3 regions of the Micromonospora sp. NPDC050397 genome follow, and region 1 is predicted to be linked to each of the others. Evidence: riboswitches for the same ligand, from Rfam matches in the RefSeq annotation. Region 1 holds a riboswitch; each other region holds the start of a gene.

Region 1 (5,492 bases):
TTCGCGGGATGCCTTCCGGGGGACGGGGCGGGATGCCTTCCGGGGGGTGCCTTCCGAGGGGACACGGGGTGGGCGGGCGCGGTGGGGGCGCGCGAGGCACGCGGTAGAGGGGCGAGGGCACGCGGTGGCGGGCGGGGGGCGGCTCTCAGGGCAGCCTAGGGCCTGCGGCCAGGCTTCGGTTTGGTCGATGTCCGATCCGGGGTAGCAGAACGGATGGGTGGATGTGCCGTGGCGCCCGCCACGGTGGGCGTACGCCGCCGCCCGGACGAGAGGACGACGGATGCGTACATCGGCGATAGCGACGGTTGCCACCCTCGCGGGGTTGGGTCTGGCCGTGGCCGGATGCGGCGAGGGCGGGGCCGTGGGTCTGGCCACCCCGAGCCCGAGCGCCGGTACGGGCAGCGCCGCACCGACCGGCAGCGCGGGCACCTCGCCGCCGACCGGCGGCCCGGTGGCGTCCTGTGTGACCGGGGACTGGCGGACCACCGCCGCCTCCGGACAGGCCGGCGGCGCCCTGGCCAGTGCCAGCATCAGCGGCGGGGACGGAGTGCTGGTGAAGGTCGGTCCGACCGGCGCGACCACGGTCGACTTCGCCGGCATGAAACCGGTGACCTTCAACGCCCAACTCGGTGACGCCAAGGTCGCCGGCACGTTCAGCTACGCCGGCAAGGCCACCGGTACGGTCAGCACCGGCGCGGGCGCCGGGACCTCGGGCGACTGGGCACCGGTCCCGCCGTTGCAGTGGGGCGACACCAGGGTGACCGTCGAGCTGACCCAGCCGACCCCGGCCAAGCTCTTCGACAACGTCCGGATCTCCGAGTACGTCGGCGACGGCGCGAACCGCAGCGCCGACGTGGTGGACATCCAGCCGTTGCTCGGTGAGGGCCGCTACCAGTGCGGTGGCAACACACTGACCCTGACGCCGAAGGACGCCGGTGGGCTGACCTGGGTGCTCGACCGCGCCTGACCGACGCGACCGTCGATGCGGTCAGTGGTCCCGGTGCCCGGGGTCGGCGTCGTCCGGCCCGACCCCGGGCGGGCAGGGCGACTGCTCCGGGTCGCACCCCTCGGCCTCGGTGTCGCAGGCGTCGAAGCCCGACCGGATCAGGTCCGAGATCTCGCCGAGCAGGTCGAGCTGCTCCGGGCTCAGTCGGTCGATCACCAAGTGGCGGACGTGCGCGACGTGCCTCGGGGCCGCCGCCCGGATGGCCGCCAGACCGGCATCGGTGATCTGGATGAACGCGCCCCGGGTGTCGGTCTCACAGGGCTCCCGTTCGACCAGGCCCCGCCGGGCCATCCGCCCCAGGTGGTGGGTCAGCCGGGTCTTCTCCCACTGGAGATGGGTCCGGAGCTGGAAGATCCGAAGTCGCCCCTGGGGCGCCTCACTGAGGTGCACCAGCACGCCGTAGTCGCTGGCCGAGAGGCCGGTCTCGGCCAGCAGTTGGCGGCTCAGCCTGCTCTCCAACTCCATCTGCATCGCGATGAAGGAACGCCAGACGCGCTGTTCCCGCTCGCTGAGCCACTTCTCCCCGGTCCCCGTCACGCCGACCATGATACCGGCGAGGATGACGCGTCATCCTCGCCAAAGGGACCCCGTGGAGTGGGGCGATCGGTCTGATCGTCACGGATGTTCCGATTGGCGGGCGGGACGGCGTAACGGATCGGGCCCCCGCCGGCACGGTGGCCGGGCGGAGGCCCGAGGAGGTCGGTCGTGCCGCCGTCAGAGCATGGACATGTGTACGTGGTCGGTGTGGTCGCTCTCACCGCTGTACGACTGCCAGCCCGTGGCTGGGAACCAGATCTGCTTGTACCAGATCACGTAGAGGATGCCGAGCCGGTCGGCGTTACGCACCAGGAACGCGGTCAGGTTGTTGCCGTACAGGCGCTGGGCGTTCGTGGCGGCGGGGGCGAATCCGCTCTTCAGCAGTGACCAGTCGCAGGCGCGGCCCTTCGGGTGCTCGAACGGACCACCGTTGCGGTGGCAGCCGACAAAGAGATTGAACCCCGCCTTCTTCACCTCGTTGTACGCGTGCAGCGTGCGCGGGGTGATGCAGCCGCTGGTGGTCGGGTCGTCCTTGCTGCACGACTCGGCCGGCCAACCGCCGCTGGCCGTACGTGGTGCGGCCTTGGCCACCGGTGAGCTGGCGTTGACGAACCCGTTGGTCAGTCGCTTGCCACCGACCAGGGCGAGTGCCTTCTCGGCGTCGGACTTCTGCCGGGCGATGACCGTCTGCTGCTTCTCCTGCTCCTTGACCTCGGCGTCGGCCAGGGCCTTGGCGCGGTCGGCCAGCTCGCGGGCGGCGTTGAGCTCGTGCATCTTGTGGTCGTTGACCGCGTTCATCTCCTCCAACGCGGCGGCCCGGTCCAGGAACGAGTCCGGCGACGCGCTGTTGAGCAGCGCCGACACCGGGCCGAGCTTGCCGGTCCGGTAGGCGCGGGCGGCGATCTCGGCGACCTGAGGGGTCAGCGCCTCGATCTGCTCCTCGGCCTTCTTCAGCTCGGCGGCGAGGATGCCCTGGCGCTTCTTGGAAGCCTCCAGCGCGGCCTTGGCGTCGAGGAAACGCCGACCGGTCTGGTCCAACACCTCGCTGAGCAGCGGGGTGTCGGACTCCGTCGGCGCGGCCGGGGTCGGTGCGGCCTGGGCCGGAACGGAGAACGGGGCCACCATGACCGCGCTGGCGAACAGAGCCAGGGCAGGGGTGAACCATCGGCGGAGGGGTGCCGTCATGCAGGATCCTTCCGTTGGTCGCCGACCGGGTTAGCTGACGGGTTCGGGATGGAAGTGATCCCTACCGCTTTCGCGGATTCACCCCGGGTACTCGGTTCCCCGGTTCGCCGAAACGATTAGGCGACGGTCCCGCCGGCACCGGTTGGCGCCGATTGGCGTTGACCGCGAAGAATCTTACCTTGCGAGATGTGCCGATGTGCATGCCCCAAGCGGTACGAAAAGCGTTATGGGACAACGACTTTCGGTCATCGTCTTTGCTTTTCATTAAGTGATCGGTACCGGGCGTAATGACGATGTTCGACATTGTCGACTCAGCGGTTGCCGCCACGCCTGCGGGCCGGTTGGGCGTTCCGACCGGAGGAGCCGCCCGCCGCCTTCCGGGCCGCCGCCGCACGACGGGCCGCCGCCGAGGTCGCCGGCCGGCGCCGGTTCGCCGGGCCGGTGTTGATCCGCGCCCGTCTCTTCGGCCGCAGTACCAGCACCACCATCAGGACCACCGCCGCCAGCAGCAGCACCGGCAGCAGCCAGGTGAGCGCTCCACTGTCGCCGGTGCCGTCACCGGCGTCGGTCGTACCGGCCGGGGTTGGTGCGGCGGCCTGGCCGGTGTCGCCCGGGGCGGCCGACCGGGGCGGCTCCGGGTTCTCGGCCGCGGCCACCAACGCCGGGTCGGCGGCATTGGTCGGCGCGGTCCAGCCCTGCGGCGCGGCGGTGGGTGTGCCGGAGTACCTGAACTTCACCGTACCGCGTACGGGTTCCCGGTCGGAGGCGACCGAGAGGTAGCTGGCGGTGTACTCGCCCTTCTCCGGCCAGTGCGTGACCTGCACGAACGCGGAGTAGCCGGTGTGGTAGAGCTTCGGCTCCCACTTGCCGTTGACCAGGTTGAGTTCGGTCACCGGGCGGTCGAGTCGCTTCTCCGGGCCGGGTTGCCAGCCGCCGTCGACCCGGACACCGCTCGGTGCGGTCACGGTGAAGTACGCGTTCGCCGCCGGTGCCTCGGTGAAGTAGAGCTCCAACGCCTGCTTCGGCTGCGACAACGTGGCACCGGCCACCGGGTCGGAGACCGCCAGTTGCCCGTGGGCGGAGGCGGGTGCACCGGCCACGACGAGCGCGACTGTCGCTCCGAGGAGGACGGCGAGCAGGCGGCATGCCGCGCGTACGTTGACCAGCCGGGGCGATCGCATCGGCCCATCATGGTGGCTTCCGCTGTGCCCGGCAAGACGCTACAGTCGCTTCCCAACGTCGCGGACCGGCCTGACTGGGGAGATGTCGATGAAGCCCGTTACCGGCCGCCGTCGCGCTCTGGCCGTGCTGAGCAGCGCGATCCTGCTCGCCGTGGCGGGCACCGGTTGCGGTTCGACGGAGCAGCCGACCGACCCGTCCGCGCCGGTCGAGGTGGCCATCACCATCACCGGCGGTCGGGCCGAGCCGCAGCCCGGTCGGATCGACGCGAAGAAGAACCAGCAGGTCAGGATCACCGTCACCAGCGACGTCGCGGACCGGGTCCACGTGCACGGGTACGAGGTCGGCGCCGACCTGATCGCCGGACAGCCGGCCACGGTGGAGTTCGAGGCCGAACTGGACGGTCTGTTCGAGGTCGAGACGCACCAGTCGGGGCTCCTGCTGTTCCAACTCCTGGTGCGATGAGCGACCCTGCCCCTGGTTCCGCGTACGTCTTCCCGGAACTGCTCGCCCACGGGGTGGGCGGTCGCCAGGACCTGCCCATCCCGTTCGGGTTCGCGGTGACCGGTGCCGCGTTGGCCCTGGTCATCTCGTTTGTCGTGCTCGGGGCGTTCTGGCGGGACGCCCGGTTGGGTGACCCGGAGGCGGGTCGACCGTTGCCCGCGCGGGTGGCCGCCCTGATCGGCTCGACGGGCTGGCGGTGGGCCCTGCGTGCGCTGGGACTGGTGCTCGCCGGCTACTTCGGCATCGGGCTCTTCCTCGGCCCCGACGTCGACCGCAATCCCACCGCCGGTGCCTTCTACGTCCTGTTCTGGGTCGGTCTGGTGCCCGCCTCGCTGCTCTTCGGACCGGTCTGGCGGACGCTGAACCCGTTGCGTACGTGCTGTTTGCTGGTGGCGGCGGCGTTCCGTCGCGACCCGCACCGAGGGCTGCTGCCGCTGCCGCCGCGACTGGGCTACTGGCCGGCCGCGCTCGGCCTGCTCGCCTTCGTCTGGCTCGAACTGGTCGCCCCCGACCGTGCCACCGTGCCGGTCATCCGCGCCTGGCTGGTCGCGTACGCGGTTGTCATGCTGGTCGGGGCGCTGCTGTTCGGGGTCGACCTGTTCGACCGGGGTGACGCCTTCGAGGTCTACAGCGACCTGGTCGGGCGGCTCGCGGTGGTCGGCCGGAGAGACGACGGTACGCTCGTCTGGCGCAACCCGCTGGAGGGGATGAGCGGGCTGGCCCCCGCTCCCGGGCTCACCGCGGTGGTGGTCGTCCTGCTCGGCTCCACCCTCTTCGACAGCCTTTCCAACGCGCCCGCCTGGTTCCGGTTCGTGCAGAACAGCGAACTACCGCCGGTGCTCACCAACACCGCCGGGATGCTCGCGCTGATCGGCGTCGTGCTGGGCGCGTACGGCCTCACCTGCCTGCTCGCGGCGCGGTCGGCAGCGGGCGTGCGGCCGGGCGAGGTCGCGGCCGAGATCGCCCACTGCATCGTGCCGATCGCGGTCGGTTACGTCGTCGCGCACTACTACTCGCTGCTGGTCCTGGAGGGACAGCGGACCCTGGCGCTGCTCTCCGATCCCCTGGTCACCGGCACGTC
Region 2 (5,492 bases), on a different contig from region 1:
GATGCACTGGCGCGGGGACGCGTTCACCCCGGAGGAGAAGGCCCGCAACTTCGCCTACTACGAACGGCGTACGGTCCGCGACTCGTCCCTGTCCGCCTGCACCCAGGCGGTCCTCGCCGCCGAGGTGGGGCACCTCGAACTGGCCCACGACTACCTGGGCGAAGCCGCGTTGATGGACCTGCACGACCTGAACCAGAACACCCGGGACGGGGTGCACGTCGCCTCGCTGGCCGGCGCCTGGATCGCCCTGGTCGCCGGGTTCGGCGGGATGCGGGACCACGGCGAGATCCTCTCGTTCGCCCCCCGGCTGCCGAACCGGATCGATCGGCTGGAGTTCTCACTGGTCTGGCGCGGGCACCGGCTGCGGGTGGACGTACGCGAGCGGGAGACGACGTACGCGCTGCGCAACACCGACCGGACCGGGTCGGTGGAGGTGATCCACCACGGTGAGCGGTTCGTGGTGACCTGTGACGAGCCGGTGAGCAGGGCGAACCCGGAGCCGCATCCGGTCGGCCCGGCACCACAGCAGCCGCCCGGCCGCGCGCCCGCCCGCCGGGCGTCGGTGACCGAGGCCCGGGGTCCGGGACCGGCGACCCGGCCGGAGGATCCGGCACCCGACGAACCCGGGAGCTGACGCCCGTCGGACCGTCAGAGCAGCGACAGGTGTACGTGATTCGTGTGGTCGCTGGACGGGTCGCCCTGCGCGGAGGAGTACGCCTTCCAGCCCGTCGCCGGGAACCAGATCTGCCGGTACCAGATCACGTAGAGGACGCCGAGCTGGTCGGCGTTGCGGACCAGGAACGCGGCCAGGTTGTTGCCGTACGTCCGGTCGCCGCCTTTCGCGTCACCGCCGAAGCCACCGGGCTCGGCGGAGAAGTCGCAGGCCCGCCCCTTGGGATGCTCGAACGGTCCGCCGCTGCGGTAGCAGGAGACGTGCCGGGTGAAGCCGAGCCGCCGGGTTTCGTTGAGCGCGTGCAACGCACGCGGGGTCAGGCAACCCCGGGTGGTCGGATCGCCCCGGTTGCACGACTGCGCCGGCCAGGAACCGTCCCGGTTGCGCGGGGCGGGGCTCGCGACGGGTGAGGAGGTGTTGACGAAGCCCTCGGTGCTGGCCCCACCGACGAGGGAGAGGGCCCGTTCCGCCGCCTCCCGTTGCTTGGCCATCACGGCGAGCTGCCGCTGCTCCTCGGCCAGGGCGGCGTCGGCGGCGGCCTTTGCCCGACTGGCCTGGTCGCGGGCCTCGCGAAGCTTGCGCAGCTTGCTGTTGTCACGCTGGGCGATCAGGTCGAGACCTTCGGCACGCTCCATGAACTCGTCCGGGCCGGCGCTGGCGAGCAACGCGCTGATCGGTCCGATCCGGCCGATCCGGTAGGCGCTGACCGCCACCTCGCCGACCTCGGGGCCGAGCGAGTCGAGCTGCTCCTCTATCCGCCGCAGCTCGTCGGCGTACGCGGCCTGGCGCTCCCGCGCGTTCCGCACGGCATTGCTCGCCGCGGCGAAGCCGCGACCGGTGGACTCCAGGACGTCACGTAAGAGGGGATTGCCGCCCTCGTCGCCGGTGGTGGCCGGTCCGGTGGGTGTGGCCGAGGCTGGCCCGGCGGCTGCCGTACCGGCGAGCACGCTGACCACGGTGAGCAGGGTCAGGGCCAGCGAGAACCGCTGACGCATGGGTGTCGTCACGCACGTTCCTCCCGTCGGCCGCCGACCGGGTTAGCTGACGGGTTCGGGACGGGAACGACCCCTACCGCGAGTGCGGATTCACCCCACCTACCTGGTTCCCCGGCTCGCACGAAGCGATTGGGCGGCGGTCGTCGCCGACAGCTCGAGGGGGTAACCACCGGGTCGGAACCGAGGGTGACATTACCGGATCAGTTGGACTTTTCAGGGCCAAATCTCCACTCGCCACGAGCGAAATCTTCTGGTATGAGACGGGACGATATGGGATGGGAAAGTTGAGCGTGGCTGACCGGGGAGTTGGACCCGGTCGAAAATCCCCGCCGGGCCCTCGTGCGAGGGTCCGACGGGGCGTCGTCCACGTGATGCCGGCTGTCGGGTCAGAAGCGGTCGCCGGTGGAAGGGACGCCGTTCTGGTCGTGCGGGGTGACCCGTCGTGGGTCGTCCGAGGCCCGTGCCTGGGCCGCGTCGTCCGCCCAGTCTCGCCCCGCGTTGTCACGTTTGTCGCGCTTGTCCTGCGGCGGGCTGGCGTTGGTACGTCCGGACTCCGACTTCGCGGATTTCTGGCGGCTCATGGGTTTCCTCACGATCGCTCGACGCGGGCCGCTGCCGCGGCCACCGTGGTCGTGTCCCTGCTCACCCGTTGGCCTTCCCGAACGGCGCGATGGCAAACGGCCCCTTCGGTAGGGGGCACCAGGCCGCGGCGCGGTCCACCTCGTCCCACCGGACGAGGTGGTCAACACCCGGTTGTTCGTCCCGACTCGGGGTATCGGAGACCGGGTGGAGACAGAGACGACCGAAACCGCTATCCCGGCCGGAGACGTGGAACTCGCCGCGGACCTGGTGACCCCTACCGAGGGGGCCGTCGGCGTGGTGCTGTTCGCCCACGGCAGCGGAAGTTCCCGGCGCAGTCCACGCAACGTCGCGGTCGCCCGGGTGCTCCACCGGCACGCGCTGGCGACCGTACTGGTGGACCTGCTCACCCCAGAGGAGAACCGGGTCGACCAGGAGACCGCCGAACTGCGGTTCGACATCGCGCGGCTGGCGGCACGGCTGGTCAGCGCCATCGACTGGCTGAGGAGGTCGCCCGACACGGCGGCCCTGCCGGTCGGACTCTTCGGGGCCAGCACGGGCGCGGCGGCGGCACTGGTGGCCGCGGCCGAGCGGCCGGAGCACGTACCGGCCGTGGTCTCCCGGGGCGGTCGCGCCGACCTGGCGGGTCCGGCCCTCTCCCGCGTACGGGCGGCGACCCTGCTGCTGGTCGGCGGGCGGGACGAGCAGGTGATCCAGTTCAACCAGCAGGCCCGCGACGCGCTCGGCGGGGAGGTGGAACTGCGGATCATCCCCGACGCGACCCACCTGTTCCCCGAGCCGGGTGCGCTGGAACAGGTCTCGGACCAGGCCGCCGACTGGTTCGCCGAGCGCCTGCCCAGTTTCGGGGCCGCGCCCTAGTTCCGGGGTCGGCGCCCGTTGTTCGGGCCGCTCCTCGGCGGGTAACCCGTGGCATGCACATCGGGATTATCGGGGCCGGCAATGTCGGCGGAACGCTTGCCCGTCGGCTCGCCGAGGCGGGCCACGAACTCGCGATCGCCAACTCCAGGGGACCGCAGACACTCCAGGACCTGGTGGGCGAACTGGGACACCGTACGCACGCGGTCAGCTCCTCCGAAGCGGCCCGCTTCGGTGACCTGGTGATCGTCGCGGTGCCGTTCGGTCGGTACAACGAACTGCCGACGGCGGAGTTGAAGGGCAAACCGGTCATGGACACCGGGAACTACTACCCGGATCGGGACGGGCACATCCCGGAGTTGGACCAGGACCAGACCACCTCCAGCGAGATGGTGCAGCAGCACCTGAAGGGCGCGCACGTCGTCAAGGCGTTCAACACCCTGCACGCGGAGAACATGCGCGACCATGCCCGTCAGTCCTCGGCCCAGGAGCGGTACGGCATCCCCATGTCCGGGGACGACCCCCAGGCCAAACGAGCGATCGCCGACCTGGTCGAGGAGCTTGGCTTCGAGCCGGTGGACGCCGGTGACCTGGCGACCGGCGGGCGCAAGCAGCAGCCGGGCAGCGTGACCTACGAGGCCGACTTCACCGCCGAGGAGTTGGCGGCGGCACTGCGCGAAAACCGCTGACCTGGTCGCGGTCATCCGCGCGGAGGACGTACGTCAGGTCGGTTCCCTGCCCTGCCGCAGCGCCGAGACCGTGTCGACCACCCGGTAGACCACCGCCGTGACCGGTACCGCGACAAACGCGCCGGGGATGCCGCCGAAGAGGGTGCCCGCGGTGACCGCCACCAGGATCACCACCGGGTGCAGGCGTACCTGTCGTTTCATGATCAATGGTTCGAGCAGGTTGCCTTCGAGCTGCTGCACCGCGATCACCACGACCAGCGTGAGCAGTGCCGTGGTCGGCCCCTTCGCGGCGAGGGCGACCAGCACCGCGACGCTGCCGGCGACGGTGGCACCGATGATCGGGATGAACCCGCCGAGGAAGGTGATCACCGCCAGCGGTAGGGCGAGCGGCACACCGAGCAGCACCAGCCCGAGACCGATGCCGATGGCGTCGATGGCCGCGATCGCCACCGTGCCCCGGGTGTACGCGCTCAGCGTGTGCCAGCCGTTCCGTCCCGCCTGCACGAACGCCGGCCGGGACCGGTCGCCGACCCGCCCCAGCACCCAGCCCCACATCGGGCGACCGTCCTTGAGCAGGAAGAACAGCAGCACGAAGATCAGCAGTACGCCACCGGCCACCTCGGCCGCCGTACGGGCACCGGCGATCGGGTCCGGCGTCGACCGGCGTAGCCCCTCGGTGGCCTGTTTGGTCCAGCGGTCCAACTGCTCCGGGCTGACCGGCAGGGAGTTGGTGACGAAGTCCCGAGTCCGGTCCAGCCCTTCGTCCAGTTGCTTGCTCAGGCTGGAGAACTGATCGGCGGTCAGGGTCCAGACCAGGTACGCCGCCCCGCCGATCACCGCCAGCAGCAGGAACAGGGAGAGCAGCGCCGCCACTGCCGGGGGCAGCCGCCACCGGCGCAGCCGTACGGCCAGCGGGTCGAGCATGGCGGCCAGGAAGAGGGTCGCGGCGAGTGCGATCGTCAGTGGCGCCAGCCGGGCGGCGACGGTGGCGAGCAGGTAGATCCCGGCCGCGACCACGAGTAGGCAGGCGCTCCAGACGACCGCCCAACGGAGGAACCAGGGCAGGCTCTCCCAGGTGCTGTGCACTCGTTCCTGGGCGCCCTGGATCCGCTCCAACCGGCCGTGGACCCGCCCCCGGGACGGCGAACCGTCCCGCTCCGGATCGCCCTGGTCCGGGTTCCTTCCGGGCTCTGCCCCGACGGCGTCCGGGTTCCTTCCGGGTTCCGCCCCGACGTCGTCCGGGTCGGGCGCCGCCGTGCCGTCAGACATCGGTGCCCGGCCGGTCGACCACGTTGATCACCGTCGTCCCTCTCGTCGTGCTCGCCAGTAAGCGCCGGATTACCCCGTCCGGCGCCCGCTGACACGTCTGGGGCTGGGTGTCGCGAGGTGTCGCGAACGCAACGGCCTGGTCCGGTCGGTCTGGTTCGGTCAACGTCGACCCGAGGGAGACGCGACCCCGGGCGGATCGGCGTACGTCGACCGTCCGGCTCTGGTGCGGCCGGTACGGGAGAGACAAGAATGCATCCATGACCGGCTCCGGCAGCGACGGGGCGCCGCGGCGAAGACTCGCCGTCGGCGGGGCGGACGTGGTCGGCGGAACGGACGCTGCCGGCAAACCGAATGCGGTCGGCACACCGGATGCGGTCAGCGAAACGGATGCGGCCGGCAAACCGGATGCGG
Region 3 (5,492 bases), on a different contig from region 1:
GCCAAGGGCGACGACGTACGGGTCGATCCGATCGGCTTCACCGACTTCGACCGCACCGAGCCGATGCGTCGCGACACCATCTTCCGGATCGCGTCGATGACCAAGCCAGTCCTCGCCGTCGCGACGATGATGCTGGTCGAGGACGGTCGGCTGAGTCTGGCCGAGCCGGTCGACCGGCTGTTGCCCGAGTTGGCCGACCGACAGGTGCTCAAGTCGATCGACGGGCCGCTCGACGAGACCGTGCCGGCCGACCGTCAGATCGTGGTCGAGGACCTGCTGACCTTCCGGATGGGCTCCGGCGTCATCCTCGAACCGACCTTCGACCCGCCCTTCCCGATCGTTCACGCGGCACAGGAGCGGCAGCTCGTCCTGGGGGCGCCGGATCCGCGTACGCCGCACGACCCGGACGAGTGGATCAAGCAGTTCGGCGCCCTGCCGCTGATCTGCCAGCCCGGCGAGCGCTGGCAGTACAACGTCGGGACGCTGGTGTTGGGGGTGCTGGTGGCACGGGCCGCCGGCCAGCCGCTCGGGGACTTCTTCCGGGCCAGGATCTTCGACCCGCTCGGCATGACCGAGACCGGGTTCTGGCTGCCCGCCGAATACACCCGCCGGCTGCCCAGCTACTACATGACCGACTTCGCCAGCGGCAAGCTGGAGTCGCGTACGGTCTCCACGCCGAGCGAGTGGGCCAGCCCGCCCGTCTTCCCGTCCGGCTCCGCCGGGCTGCTGTCGACCGCCGACGACTACCTCGCCTTCGCCCGGCTGTTGCTGGACAAGGGGGTCCACCGGGGCGAGCGACTGCTGTCGGCGGAGTCGGTCGAGCTGATGACCAGGAACCACCTGACCGGTGAGCAGATCACCGGTGGCGGTGTCCTGCTGTCGGGAAAGGGCTGGGGGCTGGGCATGGCGGTCGCGGTCGAGCCGGACGCGGTCTCGCCGGTGCCCGGACGCTACGGCTGGGACGGCGGCTACGGCACGACCTGGTTCAACGACCCGAACCAGGGGCTGATCGCCATCGGGTTGAGCCAGACCTCGGACTTTATGTGGAACGGCGGGATGGACGAGTTCGCCAGGCTCGCGGTCGGGGCGTCCGAGGAGTGACCACCGTGGCCGGTCGGCACGCTGGCCGAGCGACCCGGCACGCTAGCCGAGCGACTTGAGGTCGGGCGGGACCGGGGCGCCCATCGGATACTCCGGGTCCCGCCCGGCGCGCACGTCCATCGCCCAGCGCAGTTGCGCACAGCCGTCCGGGGTGCAACAGGCGCAGGTGCCGGGGGCGTACGACGTACCCCGGTCCTCGTGCTGGGCGATGGTCATCGCCGCCGCCTCCCAGATCCCCGCGCGGGTCAGCGGCTCGTCGACGCGGCTCACGGGGTCAACACCTGACACGGCACGGCCATCACCAGAACCCTTCGTTCGATGTACGGGCGCACGGCGACCGACTCGTGGTGGCGACCGGGGGCGCGGACTGCCGCCCCGACCCAACGGTCTTCGGTGTCCGCCTGGTCGGCGCGGGCCATGGTCACGACAGTGTCAACGCGCACGTCCGTGGATGGTTGTGGCACCGCCGCCATCGTCCCGCTGGTACGGGCAGCCCCGGGCACCGACCGGTTCGGTCGGCACCCGGGGCCAGGGGGGAGGAAGGATCAGGCTGAGTAGCCCCGGCTGGCCATCCAGTTGGCCAGGTCGATGGTGCTCATCCAGTAGGAGCTGACCCCGTTGACAAACGCCGGGTCGGCGATCTGCACGGTCCGCCCGTTGTCGCGGTAGCCGACGACGGTCAGGTAGTGGCCCCCGTCGTACGCGTGCCACCCGCCGTCGACATCGGTCGCCGAGCCGACGATGTTCGCCACCACCGCGTACCCGCTGCTGATCGCGTGCACGACATCGGCCTGGAGCCGGTCCATCTGAGCCGGCGACGGCGTGCCCGGGATGAAGGTGCTCGAGTAGAAGTTCGTCTTGGCCAGGCTGTTCAGGCCCCGGGTGGTGTCGTCGGCCGAGTTGGTGCCGTTCATCGTGGTGCCCAGGGCCGAGGCGACCGCGTCCTGGCTCGGCGTCTTGTCCCGGGCGGTCAGGGCGATCCGGGTCGCCGCCGGGCCGCAGTACCAGCCGTTGATCTGCGCCTCGTAGTCGTAGTCGAGCGTCTTCGCGGCCGGCGGTGCCTTCTTGACCGCCTTGACCGCGGTCGGTGTGGCCTTCTTGGCGGCGGCCGGGGCCGACTGCGTGGGGCTCGGCGCGGCCGAGGTGGCGACCGGGGCCGGGGCATCCGGGGTGGGGGTGGTGAGGCTGGGCGCGATCTCGCCGGCGGCCTGGCCGCCGAGCTTCTCGGAGACGGCCACGGCCGAGGTGTCCGGCAGGGCCGACTCGTGGCCCTGGGTGAGCAGGATGCCGGTGGTCAGACCCACCGCGAGGACCGCGGCGGAGACAACGCTGACCCGGTACGGGCTGGCGGTCACGATGCGACGCAGTCGCAGTTGCTGACGATGCTTCATTCGATTTCCTCCGCAGATGTGCCGATCTGCGATCGGGGGCACATGATTCGGGATGGCGTGGGGTCTCTGCCGGGGCCGGTCGCGTGACGAGTGCGCGCGAGGTCCGGCGGCATCGGCCGCCAACCCGGGCTGCCGGATCAGGGCGTGCTGATCCGCCACCGCCTTGCGCGGTGGAATGCGTTACCGGATGAGGGCGTACGACAAATCAGTGCCGTACGTTTCCGTCCACCTGCCGGTCGCGCGTACTCGTGTCACCGACCGTTCGCGATGCTCGCGTCGACGGTCGTACGCGGGTGGCCTAGTGATCCAGCGTCTTCGGCCGCGCCTGCGCGCGGGCGGACCTGAGCAGGTGACGGGGGACGTGGCCGAGGGAGGGGCCACGGCAGATACTGCGCTGCACGGAGCATGTTCTCCTTCCGATACCGCCTACCGGGTTAGCTGACGGATTCGGACGGGAAGCTCGCCCTACCGCGAATGTCTCGCGGATTCACCCCAAAACTACTGTGGGTCCCCGGCTCGTAACAGTTACGACTCAGCGGGTCTGTTCCGGTGTCACCCGCGGTGACTAATGGCCGGACCAGACGGGCTGACGTTACTGGTCCGTTCATGTTCTTGCCAAGCCCGCTTGGCCTGCGAAAACCGTGACCAACGCCGCTACTTTCCTCGATTTGTGATGGTCGCTGTATGATCACGGAAAGTATTTGTCGACACCCTGGGTGATTTTGCTGTCCATGGTCGTACCGCCTTTTGCCGACCCGGCGCACGATGTCGCATTTCCCGCTCGGCGGTCCGCACGCCCCGACCCTTGGAGTGGGCTGGACGCCACCTCGGCGGCAGTCCGGCCGATTTCCGGGCCGCTTCCGACCAACCGTGCCACCTCGCGTGGGCCGATCGGACCAGGTCGAACGGACCGCTCGGGCGAAGCCCGCGCCCGCCGATGTCCGTACGTCTTTCGGCACCGGCAGCCGTAGGTGGGCCGGGGCAGGGTAGAAAGACTCCGAGTCACCCGATCACTGGAAGGACTTCCCGATGAACCTCGACCGAGCGATTCCGCCGGACCCGTACGACGTGCTTCCGCCGGTGCCCGCGTTCACCGTCACCAGCGACGACGTACGCGACGGTGAGCCGTTGGACGCCGAGTTCACGCACCCCAGCGTCGGCGGCAACGACCAGTCACCGCAGCTCGCCTGGTCCGGTTTCCCGGCGGAGACGCGCAGCTTCGTGGTCACCTGCTACGACCCGGACGCGCCGACCACCAGCGGATTCTGGCACTGGGTGCTGGTGAACATCCCCGCCTCGGTCACCCAGTTGCCCCGGGGCGCCGGCAAGGCCGGAGCCACCGGCGGAGGCGCGTTCGCGGTACGCAACGACTACGGCACCCAGGAGTACGGCGGGGCCGCGCCGCCGGCCGGTGACCGGCCGCACCGCTACCTCTTCGCCGTACACGCCCTCGACGTGGAGAAGCTCGACGTCACCCCGGACGCCAGCCCGGCGTACGTCGGCTTCAACCTGACCTTCCACACCCTCGCCCGCGCGGTGATCCGCCCCACGTACCAGGTCAAGGGCTGAACCCGGGGGACAGACACGCAGTGAGCGGCCGTCGCCGACACCGGGGACGGGTAGACGGTGTCGGTGCCGGCCGCTGAGCGCAACCCGAAGTCGGGTCAGGCGGTCCAGCCGAGTGGTCGGATGGAGCGGTCGGATGGAGCGGTCGGGTCAGGCGGTCGGTTCGCCGGGGACCCGGGCGACGGCGAAGACCGACTGCCCGAACGGGGGGCGGACGATCTGCTCGGCGGCCTTGGTCACCGGCAACACCAGGGTGTCGTACACCTTGACCATCGGGCCCTCCTTCGGCATCAGCCGGAAGACGTTGGTCGCCATGTAGTAACCGATCAGACCCAGCGCGTTCGCGTAGTGCAACCGCTCGATGGTCAGGCCCGCCTCGGTCAGCGCCGCCCGCATCGTCTTCTTCGTGTAGCGCCGGACGTGCCCGGTGGCGATGTCCGCCGGGCCCATCGCGAACTGGAACGCCGGGACGATGAGGACGATCGCCCCGCCCGGACGGACCAGATCGGACATGCTCCGCAGCGCGCCGACGTGGTCCTCGATGTGCTCCAGCACGTTGTACGAGACAGCCGCGCTGTAGTCGCCGTGCTCCGGCTCGGGCTGCGGGAGCAGCATCTGCCGTACCTCGACGTTGGACTCGGCGGAGAGTCGGTCCTTGAGCGCCACCAGCCGGTCGGGGTCGGCCTCGGTGGCGGTGAACCGGGGGAAGTGCGGTGCCCACTCGAGCACGTAGTCGCCGAGACCGCTGCCGATCTCGATCGGGTTGTCACCCAGGTACGGCATCGCCAGCTCAACGAACCATCTGCGGTGGTTCACGGCGGTCGCGAGACCTTCGAGTACCTCGGATTGGACCCGTTGATCCCCAGTGATTTCTGCCATGCGTCGATTCCTCGCGATCTGAAACTCGACCTGCACCCTGGACCGACAGAGTGAACCATCTAGGACGACCGTAGGGAAATTGAGGCATCGGCGTGGCACGAACGGATTGTTACGTCGATCCGTACCGTCCGGCTTCCGGACGTTTGGGCATGGAAGACGCGGATCCTGGTGATCGAGCCCGGCCGTCCGCTAGCCTTCGCTACCCTCCGAACAGACATGACTACCTCTCATCTTCGTGCCACCGGTCCACCGAAGGAGCCCACGCCGGAGACGCCCACGCCCACGCCACCACACCGCTTCCGGCGTGGTCCGCTGGCGGACGTCGCCGCGCTGCTGAGCTACTTCGGACTGACCGTCTGGATCACCGCCGGACTCTGGCTCCGGCCCGGCTCCGGGGTTCGGGAGAACGAGGCTGACCAGGCGTTCTTCGAGTGGATGCTGGCGCACGGGGCGCGGGTGGTCAGCCGGGGCGACTACCCGTTCTGGTCCGACCGGATGAACGTGCCGGACGGTCTGAACATCATGGCGAACACCTCCGTACTCGGGGTCTCGGTC

The links. Region 1 has a riboswitch for cyclic di-AMP ahead of ACI2K4_RS23070 (coiled-coil domain-containing protein). Riboswitches for the same ligand answer to the same signal wherever they lie in the genome.
Region 2: linked by a shared signal. The riboswitch ahead of ACI2K4_RS13785 (coiled-coil domain-containing protein) and the one ahead of ACI2K4_RS23070 (coiled-coil domain-containing protein) in region 1 are both predicted to bind cyclic di-AMP.
Region 3: linked by a shared signal. The riboswitch ahead of ACI2K4_RS19005 (C39 family peptidase) and the one ahead of ACI2K4_RS23070 (coiled-coil domain-containing protein) in region 1 are both predicted to bind cyclic di-AMP.

The regions. Positions count from the first base shown of each region.
Region 1 is NZ_JBJDPS010000006.1:439,716-445,207, forward strand. Features, by position in the region: gene manD (D-mannonate dehydratase ManD) at 1-1, opposite strand, end outside; gene ACI2K4_RS23060 (hypothetical protein) at 281-967, shown strand; gene ACI2K4_RS23065 (MarR family winged helix-turn-helix transcriptional regulator) at 989-1,543, opposite strand; gene ACI2K4_RS23070 (coiled-coil domain-containing protein) at 1,721-2,728, opposite strand; cyclic di-AMP (ydaO/yuaA leader) riboswitch at 2,732-2,861, opposite strand; gene ACI2K4_RS23075 (copper resistance protein CopC) at 3,040-3,909, opposite strand; gene ACI2K4_RS23080 (hypothetical protein) at 3,998-4,372, shown strand; gene ACI2K4_RS23085 (hypothetical protein) at 4,369-5,492, shown strand, end outside.
Region 2 is NZ_JBJDPS010000003.1:623,012-628,503, reverse strand. Features, by position in the region: partial or broken gene ACI2K4_RS13790 (glycoside hydrolase family 65 protein) at 1-556, shown strand, start outside; gene ACI2K4_RS13785 (coiled-coil domain-containing protein) at 649-1,668, opposite strand; cyclic di-AMP (ydaO/yuaA leader) riboswitch at 1,684-1,814, opposite strand; gene ACI2K4_RS13780 (hypothetical protein) at 2,055-2,249, opposite strand; gene ACI2K4_RS13775 (dienelactone hydrolase family protein) at 2,455-3,126, shown strand; gene ACI2K4_RS13770 (NADPH-dependent F420 reductase) at 3,180-3,812, shown strand; gene ACI2K4_RS13765 (AI-2E family transporter) at 3,846-5,081, opposite strand; gene ACI2K4_RS13760 (hypothetical protein) at 5,339-5,492, shown strand, end outside.
Region 3 is NZ_JBJDPS010000005.1:34,108-39,599, reverse strand. Features, by position in the region: gene ACI2K4_RS19015 (serine hydrolase domain-containing protein) at 1-1,101, shown strand, start outside; gene ACI2K4_RS19010 (hypothetical protein) at 1,144-1,371, opposite strand; gene ACI2K4_RS19005 (C39 family peptidase) at 1,647-2,492, opposite strand; cyclic di-AMP (ydaO/yuaA leader) riboswitch at 2,901-3,040, opposite strand; gene ACI2K4_RS19000 (YbhB/YbcL family Raf kinase inhibitor-like protein) at 3,522-4,061, shown strand; gene ACI2K4_RS18995 (class I SAM-dependent methyltransferase) at 4,209-4,937, opposite strand; gene ACI2K4_RS18990 (hypothetical protein) at 5,154-5,492, shown strand, end outside.